3 regions of the Streptomyces sp. NPDC038280 genome follow, and region 3 is predicted to be linked to each of the others. Evidence: riboswitches for the same ligand, from Rfam matches in the RefSeq annotation. Region 3 holds a riboswitch; each other region holds the start of a gene.
What was found. A riboswitch is a leader RNA that binds a small molecule or an ion and turns the genes downstream of it on or off. The one in region 3 is predicted to bind cyclic di-AMP.
Positions count from the first base shown of each region.

Region 1 (4,269 bases), on a different contig from region 3:
GGCCCTGAGCGCCGTCCACCGGGTGCTCGACATCACGGCGGAGGAGGTGCAGGCGGTCGCCAAGGCCCGGCTGCGCCCCGACAACAGGGCGGTGCTGGTCTACGAGCCCGTCCAGGCAGACGCAGAGAACGGCGCCGAGACCGCCGAGCAGAGCGACGAGGAAGAGGGAGCGGACCAGTGAGCGACGCTGCCGTGTCTTTGACCAGCATGGACTTCCACCCGCAGCCCCAGCCGGGCACCGCGACGCCGTGGGCCTTCCCGGCTCCGGACCGCGGCCGTCTCGACAACGGCCTGACGGTGCTGCGCTGCCACCGCCCGGGTCAGCAGGTCGTGGCCGTCGAGATCTTCCTCGACGCCCCGCTGGACGCCGAGCCGGAGGGCCTCGACGGCGTCGCGACGATCATGGCGCGCGCCCTGTCGGAGGGCACCGACAAGCACACCGCGGAGGAGTTCGCGGCCGAGCTGGAGCGCTGCGGCGCCACGCTGGACGCCCACGCCGACCACCCGGGTGTCCGGGTCTCGCTCGAAGTCCCGGTCTCCCGGCTGCCGAAGGCGCTCGGCCTGCTCGCCGAGGCGCTGCGCGCGCCCGCCTTCGTCGACACCGAGATCGAGCGTCTCGTACGCAACCGCCTCGACGAGATCCCGCACGAGACGGCCAACCCGGGCCGCCGCGCGGCCAAGCAGCTCTCCAAGGAGCTGTTCCCGGCCTCCTCGCGCATGTCGCGTCCGCGCCAGGGCACCGAGGAGACCGTCGCCGGCATCGACTCGGCCGCCGTACGGGCCTTCTACGAAGCCCATGTCCGGCCCGCCACGGCCACCGCGGTGATCGTCGGCGATCTGACGGACGTCGACCTGGACGCGGTGCTCGCCGACTCCATCGGCGACTGGACCGGGAACACCGCCGAGCCCCGCCCGGTGCCGCCGATCACCGCCGACGACACCGGCCGCGTGGTGATCGTGGACCGTCCCGGCGCTGTACAGACGCAGCTGCTGATCGGCCGCATCGGAGCCGACCGGCACGACCGTGTGTGGCCGGCCCAAGTGCTCGGCACGTACTGCCTCGGCGGGACCCTGACGTCCCGTCTGGACCGGGTCCTTCGCGAGGAGAAGGGCTACACCTACGGAGTGCGGGCCTTCGGGCAGGTGCTGCGCTCGTCCGCTCCCACGTCCCCGGGAGGGGCCACCGGCGCCGCGATGCTCGCGATCAGCGGCTCGGTCGACACCCCCAACACCGGCCCGGCGCTGGACGATCTGTGGAAGGTCCTGCGCAAGCTCGCCGCCGAGGGCCTCACCGACGCCGAGCGCGATGTCGCGGTGCAGAACCTGGTGGGTGTCGCCCCGCTCAAGTACGAGACGGCGGCGTCCGTCGCCGCCACGCTCGCCGACCAGGTCGAGCAGCACCTGCCCGACGACTTCCAGGCGCAGCTGTACGCGCGCCTCGCGGAGACCGGCACGGTGGAGGCGACGGCGGCCGTCGTCAACGCCTTCCCGGTGGACCGTCTGGTGACGGTCCTCGTGGGTGACGCCGCGGAGATCGAGGAGCCCGTCAGGGCGCTCGGCATCGGTGAAGTGACCGTCGTCACCGGCTGATTGACAGCGTCCCGAGGATCGGGGACCCCGACGTCACGTTACGTCGGGGTCCTCCCTTTTGTCTGGATTGGGAGGGAAGCGGAGTGTATGGCATGTGGCGTGCACTACAAAACAGCGTGTCTGTTTGGTGATTGAAAGACGATCCGCTTAGCGTCATGGGCGCTGTCCGCCAGTTGCACCCGCCGCACCCGCGGCATCGGGCAGCCATCGCCGAGTCCCCGTCAGGCGCGAGCCTGGGGAGCCGGGGACCCAATCAGTCCCTGGGGTGAATCGGACGCCTTCGCGCCTCGCGTGCGGAGGGGCCCGTAGGAGACCTTCCTGCTCCGAACCCGTCAGCTAACCCGGTAGGCGAGAAGGAAGGAAAGGATCAGCCACTACATGGCGTTCACCCGTGCCACCGGGAAGCACCGTGCCCCGAGCCGCCTGACCCGCCGAAGCGCGCACGTCGCCGGAGTCGCGGCGCTCGCCACCACCGGCGTCATCGGATCACTCGCCTCCCCGGCGCTCGCCGCCGACACGGAGCCCCTCCCCGTGGACACCGGCCTCACCCAGGTCGTCGTCGCCGACTCGCTCGCCGACCGCATCAACGCGCAGGCCGCCGCCCAGGAGCGCGAGGCCGTGGAGGCCATAGCCAAGGCGAAGGCGGAGGCCAGGGCCCGTGCCGAGGCCAAGCGCAAGGCCGAGGCCCGCGCCAAGGAGATCCGTGAGGCCAAGGAGCGCGCCGCCCGTGAGGCCGAGCGCAAGCTCCTCAACTCCTACCGTCTCCCGATCGCCGGCTCGTTCGTCACCACCGGCTACAAGACCGGCGGCTCGCTCTGGTCCTCGGGCAGTCACTCCGGCGTCGACTTCCGGGCCGCCTCCGGCACCAAGGTCGTGGCCGTCGGCTCCGGCACCGTCGTGGAGGCCGGCTGGGGCGGCGCGTACGGCAACAACATCGTGATCCGGATGAAGGACGGCACGTACACGCAGTACGGCCACCTCTCGTCGATCGGTGTCTCGGTCGGCCAGTCCGTCACCCCGGGCCAGCAGATCGGCCTCTCCGGCTCGACGGGCAACTCCACCGGCCCGCACCTGCACTTCGAGGCCCGGACGAGCCCGGAGTACGGCTCCGACATCGACCCGATCGCCTACCTGCGCTCCAAGGGCGTCAACGTCTGACCCCGACCGACCGCTTCTCGCGCCCCGCGCGTCCCGAAGGCCCCGGCTCCTCGCGAGCCGGGGCCTTCGGCGTACCGGGAGCCCACCGTGCCGGGTTCTGGCCAAAAGATATCCATGGATTTCCGGCAGCCATCGGAAATCCCGCCCAGCTGCAATACAGTTCACTAACAGTGAGTTCACGAACAGGCATCAGTCGGATGGGTTTAGCGCGGATTAAGGCGGAGGTTGAACATGCGCATTCCCGCGCATTCGGTATGCACGGCGATCCGCGACGACATCGTCGCGGGTGTCTTCGGACGCGGCAGCCGGCTGACCGAGGAACAGCTCGCGCGCCGCTACGGAGTCTCGCGCGTCCCGGTCCGCGAGGCCCTGCGCACCCTGGAGTCCGAGGGCTTCGTCGTCACCCGCCGCCACGCCGGCGCCTGTGTCGCCGAGCCGAGTGACCGGGAGGCCGCCGACCTTCTGGAGATCCGTGCGCTGCTGGAGCCGATGGGGGCCGCACGCGCCGCCGAGCGCCGCACCGAGGCCCACCTCAAGGTGCTGCGCGGCCTGGTCAGGCTGGGTCAGGAGCGGGCCAGGCGCGGCCAGGGCGAGGATCTGCGCTCGCTGGGCGGCTGGTTCCACGAGACGCTGGCCCAGGCGTCCGGCAGCCCCGGGCTCACCGCGCTGCTCACCCAGCTGCGACACAAGATCGCCTGGATGTACGCGGTCGAGCTCCCGGCGGAGCCGGTCGAGGCCTGGGCCGAGCACGGCGCGATCGTCGACGCCGTGGCGCGCGGCGACGCGGAGCGGGCCCGGGCGCTGACCGCGCTGCACGCCGAGCGTTCGGCTCCCATGCACCGGTTGCGCGGCCCTGTGAGAACCTCGCAACACGCAGTAAACACGGCGAGCGCCCGCAATTAACAAACGCGCCGTATACAAAGAACGAGGAAATGGGGGGCGTTAATTCTGCTGCCCGCCGACGGGGAATGGAGGCGGCGAAAAGCAGAAGAGCCGCACTGCCGGGAGAATTCCCGGGCAGTGCGGCTCCGCCGCAATTCGAAATGCCGCCGAGCGCGCCCGCGCCCCGATGGTTCAGACGGTCTCGGGGAGCTCGTCGAGACCCTCGGCGACCAGCTTCGCCAGACGGTCCAGGGCCACCTCGGCGCCCTCGGCGTCCGACGCGAGCAGGATCTCCTCGCCACCCTGGGCACCAAGACCGAGCACCGCCAGCATGGACGCGGCGTTGACCGGGTTGCCGTCGGCCTTGGCGATCGTCACGGGGACGCCGGAGGCCGTGGCGGCACGGACGAAGATGGACGCGGGGCGGGCGTGCAGGCCCTCGGCCCAGCCGACGTTGACGCGACGCTCTGCCATGGTGTTGCCCTTCGAGTCTTAGCCAGTCTCAGCGGTTGTCTAGACCAGTCTCTCATGTGCCGCGGGGTGCTCGTGCCGAGCGCCGGCCGGGGGTGGCGACGGCGCGCCCTTCTCGGATCGCCGCGTTCCTGCGCCTCCGGGATCGGTGCCTCCACCGTACGCTTG
Region 1 covers NZ_JBVJYZ010000001.1:1,015,830-1,020,098, reverse strand. The annotation lists gene ACZ7J0_RS04550 (M16 family metallopeptidase) at 1-181, shown strand, start outside; gene ACZ7J0_RS04545 (M16 family metallopeptidase) at 208-1,590, shown strand; cyclic di-AMP (ydaO/yuaA leader) riboswitch at 1,789-1,955, shown strand; gene ACZ7J0_RS04540 (M23 family metallopeptidase) at 1,969-2,748, shown strand; gene ACZ7J0_RS04535 (GntR family transcriptional regulator) at 2,980-3,651, shown strand; gene ACZ7J0_RS04530 (HPr family phosphocarrier protein) at 3,823-4,104, opposite strand.
Region 1: it holds a riboswitch for cyclic di-AMP, as region 3 does, so the genes downstream of both, ACZ7J0_RS04540 (M23 family metallopeptidase) here and ACZ7J0_RS24840 (transglycosylase SLT domain-containing protein) in region 3, are expected to answer to the same signal.

Region 2 (4,269 bases), on a different contig from region 3:
TCGTACAGCTGCGGCATCTGCCGGTACGGACGGCCGGGACGGGGCCGGAGGAGCGGGACGAGGAGCGGGGGCAGTTCCGGACGGTCCTGGCCAATCGGCCGTTCCTGCTCTTCGCGCTGGCCATGACCGGGTCGTACGTCCTGTCCTTCCAGGTCTATCTCGCCCTGCCCCTGGCGGCCGGGTCGACCGCCGCGACCACCGCGATCTTCGTCGTCTCCGCGCTGGTCACCCTGGGCGGCCAGCTGCGGATCACGGACTGGTGCAAGCGGCGGTGGTCCCGGCAGCGGTGTCTGGTGGCCGGGCTCGCGCTGCTGGGCGCCGCCTTCCTGCTGCCGGTCGCGGTCGGCGGGATCACCGGACTGTTGCTGTGTGCTGCGGTTCTCGCGGTCGGGAACGCCGTCCTCTACCCGTTTGAGATGGACACCGTCGTCGCGCTGTCCGGCGGCCGGTGGCCGGCCACGCACTACGGCCTCTACAACACCGTCTGCGGGATCGGCATCACCCTCGGGAACCTCGGCACGGGCGCGCTGCTCGGCGTGGGCGGGTGGCCGGCCCTGCCGTGGCTGGTGCTGTGCGCGGTGGGGCTCGGCTGCGCGGGAGCGGTGGCGGCGCTCGCGCGGGGCGGGCGGCTCGCGCCCGGAAAGCCGCGCGAAGAGGCGGAGGAGGAGTCGGGCGAGGGGGTGCGGGAGGGGGCCTGAGTCCGCGCGAACGCCGGGCCGCGGGCCTCGGAGTGCCGGTCGGGTGGTCGGGGGCCCGGAGCGCTGGTCGGGTGGTCCGGGTGGGTTGGCGGTGGGGGGCCCGGTGGTCCGGGTGGGTGGTCCGGGTGGGTGGACCCTTCCCCGGTTGGCCGATGGCGAGTCGCCGCGCGGCGCGGCTACGGCCAGCCTGGGTGGGGCGCGGTACCGTCCGCAGCCGTCCCTCGCCTTCCGCGGGGCGACTCCAAGGCGGACCGGGCAGGGAGAGCACAGGTGGGGCGACCATCGCGGGGCGGCGGCACCGACGGAGGACGGGGAGGCCCGACCCGGAGCGAGCGGGCGCGCCGGTTCATCCGGGCGCTGCCCGCGCTTCTGATCGTCGGCGGGGTCGTCTACGACCTGGCGACCCCGCCCACCTTCACCGCCGCTCCGCTCTTCTCGGCCGCCCCGCTGATCGCGGCGCCGTTCTTCTCCCTGCGGACGACCCTGGTCACCGGCCTCGCCGCCCTGGCCGCCGTTCTCGGACTGCACATCTACAACGGCACGATCGGCAGGGTCCCGGCACTGACCGAGATCCTCACCGTGTTCACGGTCTCCGCGCTGGCCCTGCTCGTCAACCGGGTCGTCCGGCGCAGCGGTGAACGGCTGGCGTCCGCGCGGGTGATCGCCGAGACCGCTCAACGGGCGGTACTGCCCGTTCCCGCCGAGCGGATCAGCGGACTGCAGATCGCCGCGCGGTACGAGGCGGCGCAGGCGGACGCGTTCATCGGCGGGGACCTCTTCGCGGTGCAGGACACGCCGTACGGGGTCCGGCTCGTCGTCGGGGACGTACGCGGCAAGGGGCTCGACGCCGTGGAGGCGGTGGCCATCGTCATCGGGGCGTTCCGGGAGGCCGCCGAGCAGGAGAGAACCCTGGAGGGGGTGGCGCAACGGCTGGAACGGGCGCTCACCCGGGAGGGCGCCCGCCGGGACGACCTGGACGCCTTCGAGGGGTTCACGACGGCCGTGCTCGCCGAGATCCCACGGGGGGCCGGCGTGCTGCGCGTCGTGAACCGCGGCCATCCGGAGCCGCTGCTGCTGTACGCCGACGGGGGCCTCGGCCGGGTGGAGCCGTCCGAGCCGGCGCTGCCGCTGGGCATGGGCGACCTGGCGGCGTGGCCGGACCGGGCCGACGAGGCGCCGTACCCGCCGGGCGCGACCCTGCTGCTCTACACGGACGGACTGTCCGAGGCGCGCGACGCGAACGGCGTCTTCTACGACCCCGCCGCGCGGCTGGCGGGGCGGATCTTCCCCGGGCCCGGGGAACTGCTCGACGCTTTGGTGGACGACGTACGGCGGTACACGGGCGGCGGCTCGAACGACGACATGGCGCTGCTCGCGGTGAGCAGGCCGGGGGAGGGCCAGCCCGCGCGGCGCAGGACGATGCCCGTCGTGCCGTAACCGACGGCGCACACGGTGCGTAGTCGAAGGACACCCCTGCGCATAACAGTTGACGAACGATCAGATCGGGTGGGTTTCCGGCGGCCGGAGGGCGGGTCCTCAACTCGCCCGATTGCGCCTGGTTGCCACTCATAAGTCCTGGTGGGGGCGGGGAATGATCAAGGGGAACAGCTTGGAATCCGGTCCCCGCGTCTATTAACGTTCGATAACGCAGTGCGGTCGTCACAACCGTCGCAAGAGGCGGCACCGTGCGCACGCGCCGAATTCCGCAAGGGAACCGGGGAACCACCACCTTGGGGTGAATCGGGTCGAATTGGGCCCGTAGGAGACCTTCCTGCTCCGAACCCGTCAGCTAACCCGGTAGGCGATAAGGAAGGAAAGGAGTACGCCTCCGTGGCGTCCAACACCCCTGCCCCCGAAGCCCCCTTCGACTCGTTCGGTGCCTCGGGTGCCGCGGGCGCGGGCACCGACACGGTGTGGGAGGAATGGAATCCCACCGAGGACTCCGTCCGCCCCGTGCGTGGCCGGCACCGCGTTGCCAAGCAGCGCTCCAACTTCGCCCGCAGCTCCACCGTCCTCGGCGTCGGTGTCATCGCGGCCGTCGGCGGGGCCGGCATGGCCACCGCGCAGGACAAGCCGCCGGTCTCCATATCGCTGCCCGACCTCCCGGACGCGATCACGGATCATGTGCCGGACGCCTCCTCCCTGCCGGGCATCGGTTCCCTGATGGGGGACGCGGAGGACGGCGAGAACACCGACGGGCAGAACGCCGCGCCCCTCACCACCGCCTCCCTGACCACTGACGCCGGCCCCGGGCAGCGCACCGGCGCCGACGCGGGCGAGGCACTGCGCGCCCGGATCCTTCAGCAGGCCGAGCAGCAGAAGGCGTCCGCCGACGCGGAGGCGAAGGCGGCCTCGGAGAAGTCCGCCGCCGAGCAGGCCGCCGCCGAGGCGAAGGCGCAGCAGACGGCCGCGCAGAAGGCCGCGGCCGAGGCGAAGAAGAAGGCGGACGCGGAAGCCGCGGCCAAGGCCGAGGCGGAGCGGCTGGCCGAACTGGCCGCGAGTTACTCGCTTCCGACCTCCTCGTACACGATCACCTCCACCTTCGGCCAGTCCGGATCGATGTGGTCCTCGGGCTATCACACGGGTCTCGACTTCGCGGCCCCGACGGGCACCCCGGTCAAGGCCGTGCACGGCGGCACCGTCAAGTCGGCCGGCTGGTCCGGCTCGTACGGCTATCGGATCGTCCTGGAGCTGGAGGACGGTACGGAGGTGTGGTTCTGCCACCTGTCGTCGATGACGGTCGGGGCCGGGCAGACGGTCGGGACCGGCGAGACCATCGGGCGGGTCGGCGCGACGGGCAATGTCACGGGCCCGCACCTGCACCTGGAGGTGCACACCCCGGGCGGCGACGGCGTCGACCCCGCCGCCTGGCTCCGGGGCAAGGGCCTCAGCGTCTGACGGCGGCCGCGCCCGCAGCCCCTCCGCACGCTCTGACACGCCTCACCCCGAACCGCACGGCCGAGCGCACCGCCCGGCCGGCGCGGTCCCACGTCCGTGAGTCCCTGACGGCCGCCGGTGCTCGCACCGGCGCGTCCTCGCACGCCGGCAGCCTGGCGACACCCCCCCGACGCCATGGCTGCCGGTTTCTCCGCAGGGTCAGGAGCGGTACGGGTTGTAGGAGCCGTAGTCCCGGTACGGCGGCGGCGTCCACACCCGGCCCGTGGCCCGCGCCGCGTACGTCAGCGACGGCGCCGCTATCCCCTTGCGCTGCCACAGGTGGTGCAGCAGCTCCTGCTCGCGCGCCATGAAGTCCGGGCCGGCCGCGCCCCGGTGGGCCCGGTGCCGCAGAAACGCCAGGCTCGTCGCGAAGGCTTCGTATTCGGCGACCGCCCGGGCCGCCGCCGGTCCGTACGTACGCGCCGCGAAGTCCCTGGCCATGCCGCGCGCCCGCATCGAGGAGAGCGCGAGGGGCTCGGCGGGCGAGAGCCAGCCCGCCGCCGCGTACGCGGGCAGCGATCCGGATATCGTGCGCAGCTCCCGCTGTCGGGTCCATATCGCCAGCCAGGTCAGCAGCCCGAAGGCCGGGACCATGAAAGCGCCGTAGACGGCGTAGAAGCCCCAGGGGCCGAAC
Region 2 covers NZ_JBVJYZ010000005.1:330,730-334,998, forward strand. The annotation lists gene ACZ7J0_RS14725 (MFS transporter) at 1-698, shown strand, start outside; gene ACZ7J0_RS14730 (PP2C family protein-serine/threonine phosphatase) at 969-2,135, shown strand; cyclic di-AMP (ydaO/yuaA leader) riboswitch at 2,383-2,517, shown strand; gene ACZ7J0_RS14735 (M23 family metallopeptidase) at 2,529-3,596, shown strand; gene ACZ7J0_RS14740 (PrsW family intramembrane metalloprotease) at 3,795-4,269, opposite strand, start outside.
Region 2: it holds a riboswitch for cyclic di-AMP, as region 3 does, so the genes downstream of both, ACZ7J0_RS14735 (M23 family metallopeptidase) here and ACZ7J0_RS24840 (transglycosylase SLT domain-containing protein) in region 3, are expected to answer to the same signal.

Region 3 (4,269 bases):
GGCATTGTCACGGCCCTCGTCACCCCGCCCCCCTCCGCGTCGGCCGACACCACCGGCCTCGACCACCTCCCGGACGCCTCCGTCGGTTCGCTGATGGAGGAGACCGTCGACGGCGTCGCGGGAGGCGATGTCCCCACCCAGGAGGCCGGCCCCTGGGCGTAGTACGCGCCGCTGTGCGGGTGATGACGACCGCGGCGGGGGCGGTCGTCATCACCCCGCGGAAGCCCTTCAGCCGCGCAGCTGTTCCGGCGTGACGAAGGGATGGGTCGAGAGCGGTGTGCCGGGCCCCGGCTGTCGCAGCCGGGGCTTCGCCCGGCCGCTGAGGGCGCCGTCGACGTAGCCGACCAGCGCGTCGCCGATCGGGTCCGGCTTCGGCTTGTTCTGGTCGTCGTACCGCTCGTACTTCATCAGGTTGTAGCCGATGGCGACCTGGCGGCGGCCGTCCTCGGTGGACAGGGCCCAGGTTCCGGCACCGAAGACGCCCCCGTCGTGCCCCCAGTACCAGCCGCCTCCGGGCATCTGCAGGGTGTACAGACCCAAGCCGTAGCGCATGCGCGCCTCCTGGCCCGGCTCCGGCTCGTAGGCCGGGACGGTCGTCTTCATCTCCCGCAACTCGGCGGCGCCGAGCAGCTTTCCGCCGAGCAAGCGGCGGTAGAAGTCGTTGAGGTCGGCCATCGTCGACACCATCGCACCTGCGGTGCCACCCCATGACATGTCGTAGACGCTGTAGTCGCGGGGCGGATCGATATAGCCGTACATCGACTCGTACATCCTGGCGTGCGGTCCGGAGATGTACGGGGAGCGCGGGAAGTAGGTGTGGCGGAGGCCGGCTTTGCGGATGACGTGCTGGGCGATGTACTTCTCCGGCTCCTGATCGGTGACCTTCTTCAGCAGCAGTCCGGCGATGATGTAGTTCGTGTTCGAGTAGGAGTGCGTGCCGCGCTCCGCGACCGGCGGGGCCGCGAGACCGAGACGGACGAGTTCCTCCGGAGCCACATGGCGGAAGCGGTTCTCGTCGAGTGTCTTTCCGGGGTTCTCCACCAGGCCGGGAAACGCGGGCAGGATGTAATCGGCAATGCCACTCGTGTGGTTGAGCAGCATCCGGACGGTCACCTTCTGACCTCGCTCTCCCGGAATCAGCTCCGGAAGATAGCGGCCGATCGGCGCGTCCAGGTCGATGCGTCCGTTGCCCACCTGTTGGAGGACGGCGACCGAGGTGAACGTCTTGGTGATGCTCCCGATCCGGTGCTCGAAATCGGGCCGCATCGGGCGATCGGTCGTCACGTCGGCGACGCCCACCGCCCCCCGCCACTCCTCGGATCCTTCCCGGACCGCCGAATAGGCGCCGTACATTCCCGCCCGGTGGAACGCCTCCAGCGATGCGCGCAGCGCCTTGCGGTCGAGCTCGGGGAGATGCGCCGCCGGGGCGGCGGCCTCCGCGAACCGGGCGGAGGGGGCGGACTTGGGGGGTGTGGCGTGGGCAGGGAGTACACCGACGGTGAGCGACAGCAGAGTTGCTGACGCCACAGCGGTCGCGAGTCGAACTCTCCGACGGCTCGGGCGGCCGCCCGGCTCGGTTAAGCGCATGGGAAAAGCCCCGTTCTCTCGGCTCGCGCGCACCGCGCGCACGGCGCCTCCATCCTCATTCGCGGGGCTCTGTGCTGCCGTCCTCCGACAGGACGACTCGCATCAGAGGAAGGGATGACATTTGTCATTCGCGGGACCGCCCGGACCCCTCCCGGAGGCACAGACGGCAGGCAGCGTGAGGGAGCGGACCCGTCCCGGACGAGGGGCGAATGCCCGCTTGCGTCCGATATTGCCCCTATCGTCGGTTTGCGTCTATTGCCCATTAAGACATGAATGAGACGGTCTTATGCGGACTTTTCGCATGCTCAACTCCTGTTGTGGCAAAGGTCCTTCCCGCAGCGACGCGAGGTGATGTCAGTCACGTCACCGATCGTGAGGGCGAATGAGGGCTCCGCCCAGAACTGTTCTGCGGAAAGAGAGTTGAGTTCCGGCTTCAGGTCCGATGGCATGCTTTTCGCGATCTTCCCCGCTCATTTCGAATGCGGTCGTGAATTCTGGCCTTGTCTCGCCGCGTCTCTCTCGCTTAACGTCACGGTCAATCCGGATGGACCGCCGAATCCTGCCGCCTTCCGGAATCCGAACCCACTCACCCACGGCAGGAGCGGGGGACCCAGGTAAGCCGTCGATCCGGAAATCCGGAACGTCTTGGGGTGAAGTCGCAGCCACTGCGGCCGGGCATCTCCAGTCCGACCCGACAGCTCACCTCGCAGGCGCCGGAGAGGAATTCGACATGCCCGCAAAGGGAAAGCACCGCCGCCCCAAGAAGAACTCGCTCGCCCGAGGTATCGCCGTCGCGGGCACCGGTGGTGCCGCGCTCGTTCTTCCGGTGATCGGCGCCACCACAGCCGGTGCCGCGCCGAACGCGGCGCAGTCCGCCACCGCACAGAGCAGCGTCACGTCGACGGTCGCGGCCGCGCCGAAGGCCGCCGCCAAGAAGGCAGGGCCCGGGATCTACCGCGTGGTCCCCGGTGACTCCCTCTCCAAGATCGCTACCGAGCACTCGCTCACCGGCGGCTGGAAGCGGCTCTACCAGGACAACCGCAGGGCCATCGGTGGTAACCCGTCCCTGATCCGCCCGGGCCTCAAGCTGACGATCGCGGCTGAGCCCTCCGCGTCGGAGGCGGCGAAGGCGAAGGCCAAGGCCAAGACGCCGAAGCGCTCCGCCGAGCCCGACCGCGCCGACCGCTCCACGCGGCCGAGCACCCTGAGCGCGGCCCCCGCGGCCGCGGAGTCCGCCACGACCTACCCCGACAACCTCGACGGCTGGATCAGGGAGTCGCTGGACATCATGGCCAAGCACGGCATCCCCGGCTCGTACGACGGCATCCACCGCAACGTCATGCGCGAGTCCTCGGGCAACCCGCTGGCCATCAACAACTGGGACTCCAACGCCATGGCCGGCATCCCGTCCAAGGGCCTGCTCCAGGTGATCGACCCGACCTTCCAGACCTACCACGTGCCCGGTACGTCGATGGACTCCTACGACCCGGTCGCCAACATCACCGCCGCGTGCAACTACGCGGCCGCCCGGTACGGCTCGATCGACAACGTGAACGGCCCGTACTAGTACCCCCACGCCTCAGCACGCCGAGGCGGACCCGCCGACAGGACGCCCTCCTCGCGAGGACGTCCTGTCGGCGTTTCCGGAGGGGGCGGCGCCGGGGCCGGGGCTCCCGCCCGCGGGTCCCGGCGCCGGCGCCCCGCCTGCGGCGTCAGTCGTCGATGCCCTCCAGGACGTCCCCGAGGTCCACGAACTTGAAGCCGGTGGCCTCACGCGTCCCGTCCGCCGGGGTGTCGTGACCGTCCTGGACGACAAGGAGACCGTGCGGGTACCTCCTGCCCAGCGGCGCGTTCAGGACGGCGGCGCCGTCGCACTCCTCGGAGCCATCGAGAGTCCGGCCGGCGGCGACACGGAAGCCGCCCTCGTACTCGTTCGCGTCGGCGACTTCCCGGTCGTAAGCGGCGAAGGTGTTGTCGCCCTGGCTGGACGCGAGCAGGTAGCCGTCCCCGTCGGGCTCGGTCAGCAGAGTGAGCCCCTCGACGTCGGCCGCGAGGTGGGGGCCGCCGTAGCCGGGATCGTTCCCGTTGACGCACTCCTCGGTCTTCTCGTCGTACACACCCGGCACGCCGTACTCACGGACCTTGTCCACCAGCTTCGGGGTGCCGGTGAGATCGGCACGCAGCCGCCAGATCCCGACGTCTTCCTGCCCGGCGTAGAGCATGCCGTTGGCCGGGTCCACGACCATGCCCTCGACCTGCGGGAGTTCACCCGGCTCGGCACAGGGCGACCATGAAGTGCCGTTCGGCAGGCGGAAGGCAGAGGGGAGATCGAGGGCGCGGATCCTGCGGTACGTCACCGTGCCCGCGGGCGTGGCGACCAGCTCCAGGAGGGCCACCGTCGTGCGGTTGCGGCGGCTCACCAGCGCGTACGAGCGCCTGGTCGACGGGTCGGTCCAGGTGGCGAGGCCGTAGGCGGTCTGCTGGTCGTTGATCTCTTCCTGACCGGAGGAGAAGACCGGCGGGGCGGACGGGTCGGTGATCTCCGTGAGCGGGCCGCCCGGCCGGCCCGGGGTGATGCGATGGATCCGGAGCCGGTCGTGACCGCGATCCGTGGTCACCGTCACGTCGACGCGGCCGGACGGCAGCCGCAGACCGTGGATGAGGTCGACGTTGTTGAAGCGG
Region 3 covers NZ_JBVJYZ010000014.1:10,449-14,717, forward strand. The annotation lists gene ACZ7J0_RS24830 (hypothetical protein) at 1-162, shown strand, start outside; gene ACZ7J0_RS24835 (serine hydrolase domain-containing protein) at 229-1,527, opposite strand; cyclic di-AMP (ydaO/yuaA leader) riboswitch at 2,161-2,315, shown strand; gene ACZ7J0_RS24840 (transglycosylase SLT domain-containing protein) at 2,318-3,154, shown strand; gene ACZ7J0_RS24845 (phytase) at 3,300-4,269, opposite strand, start outside.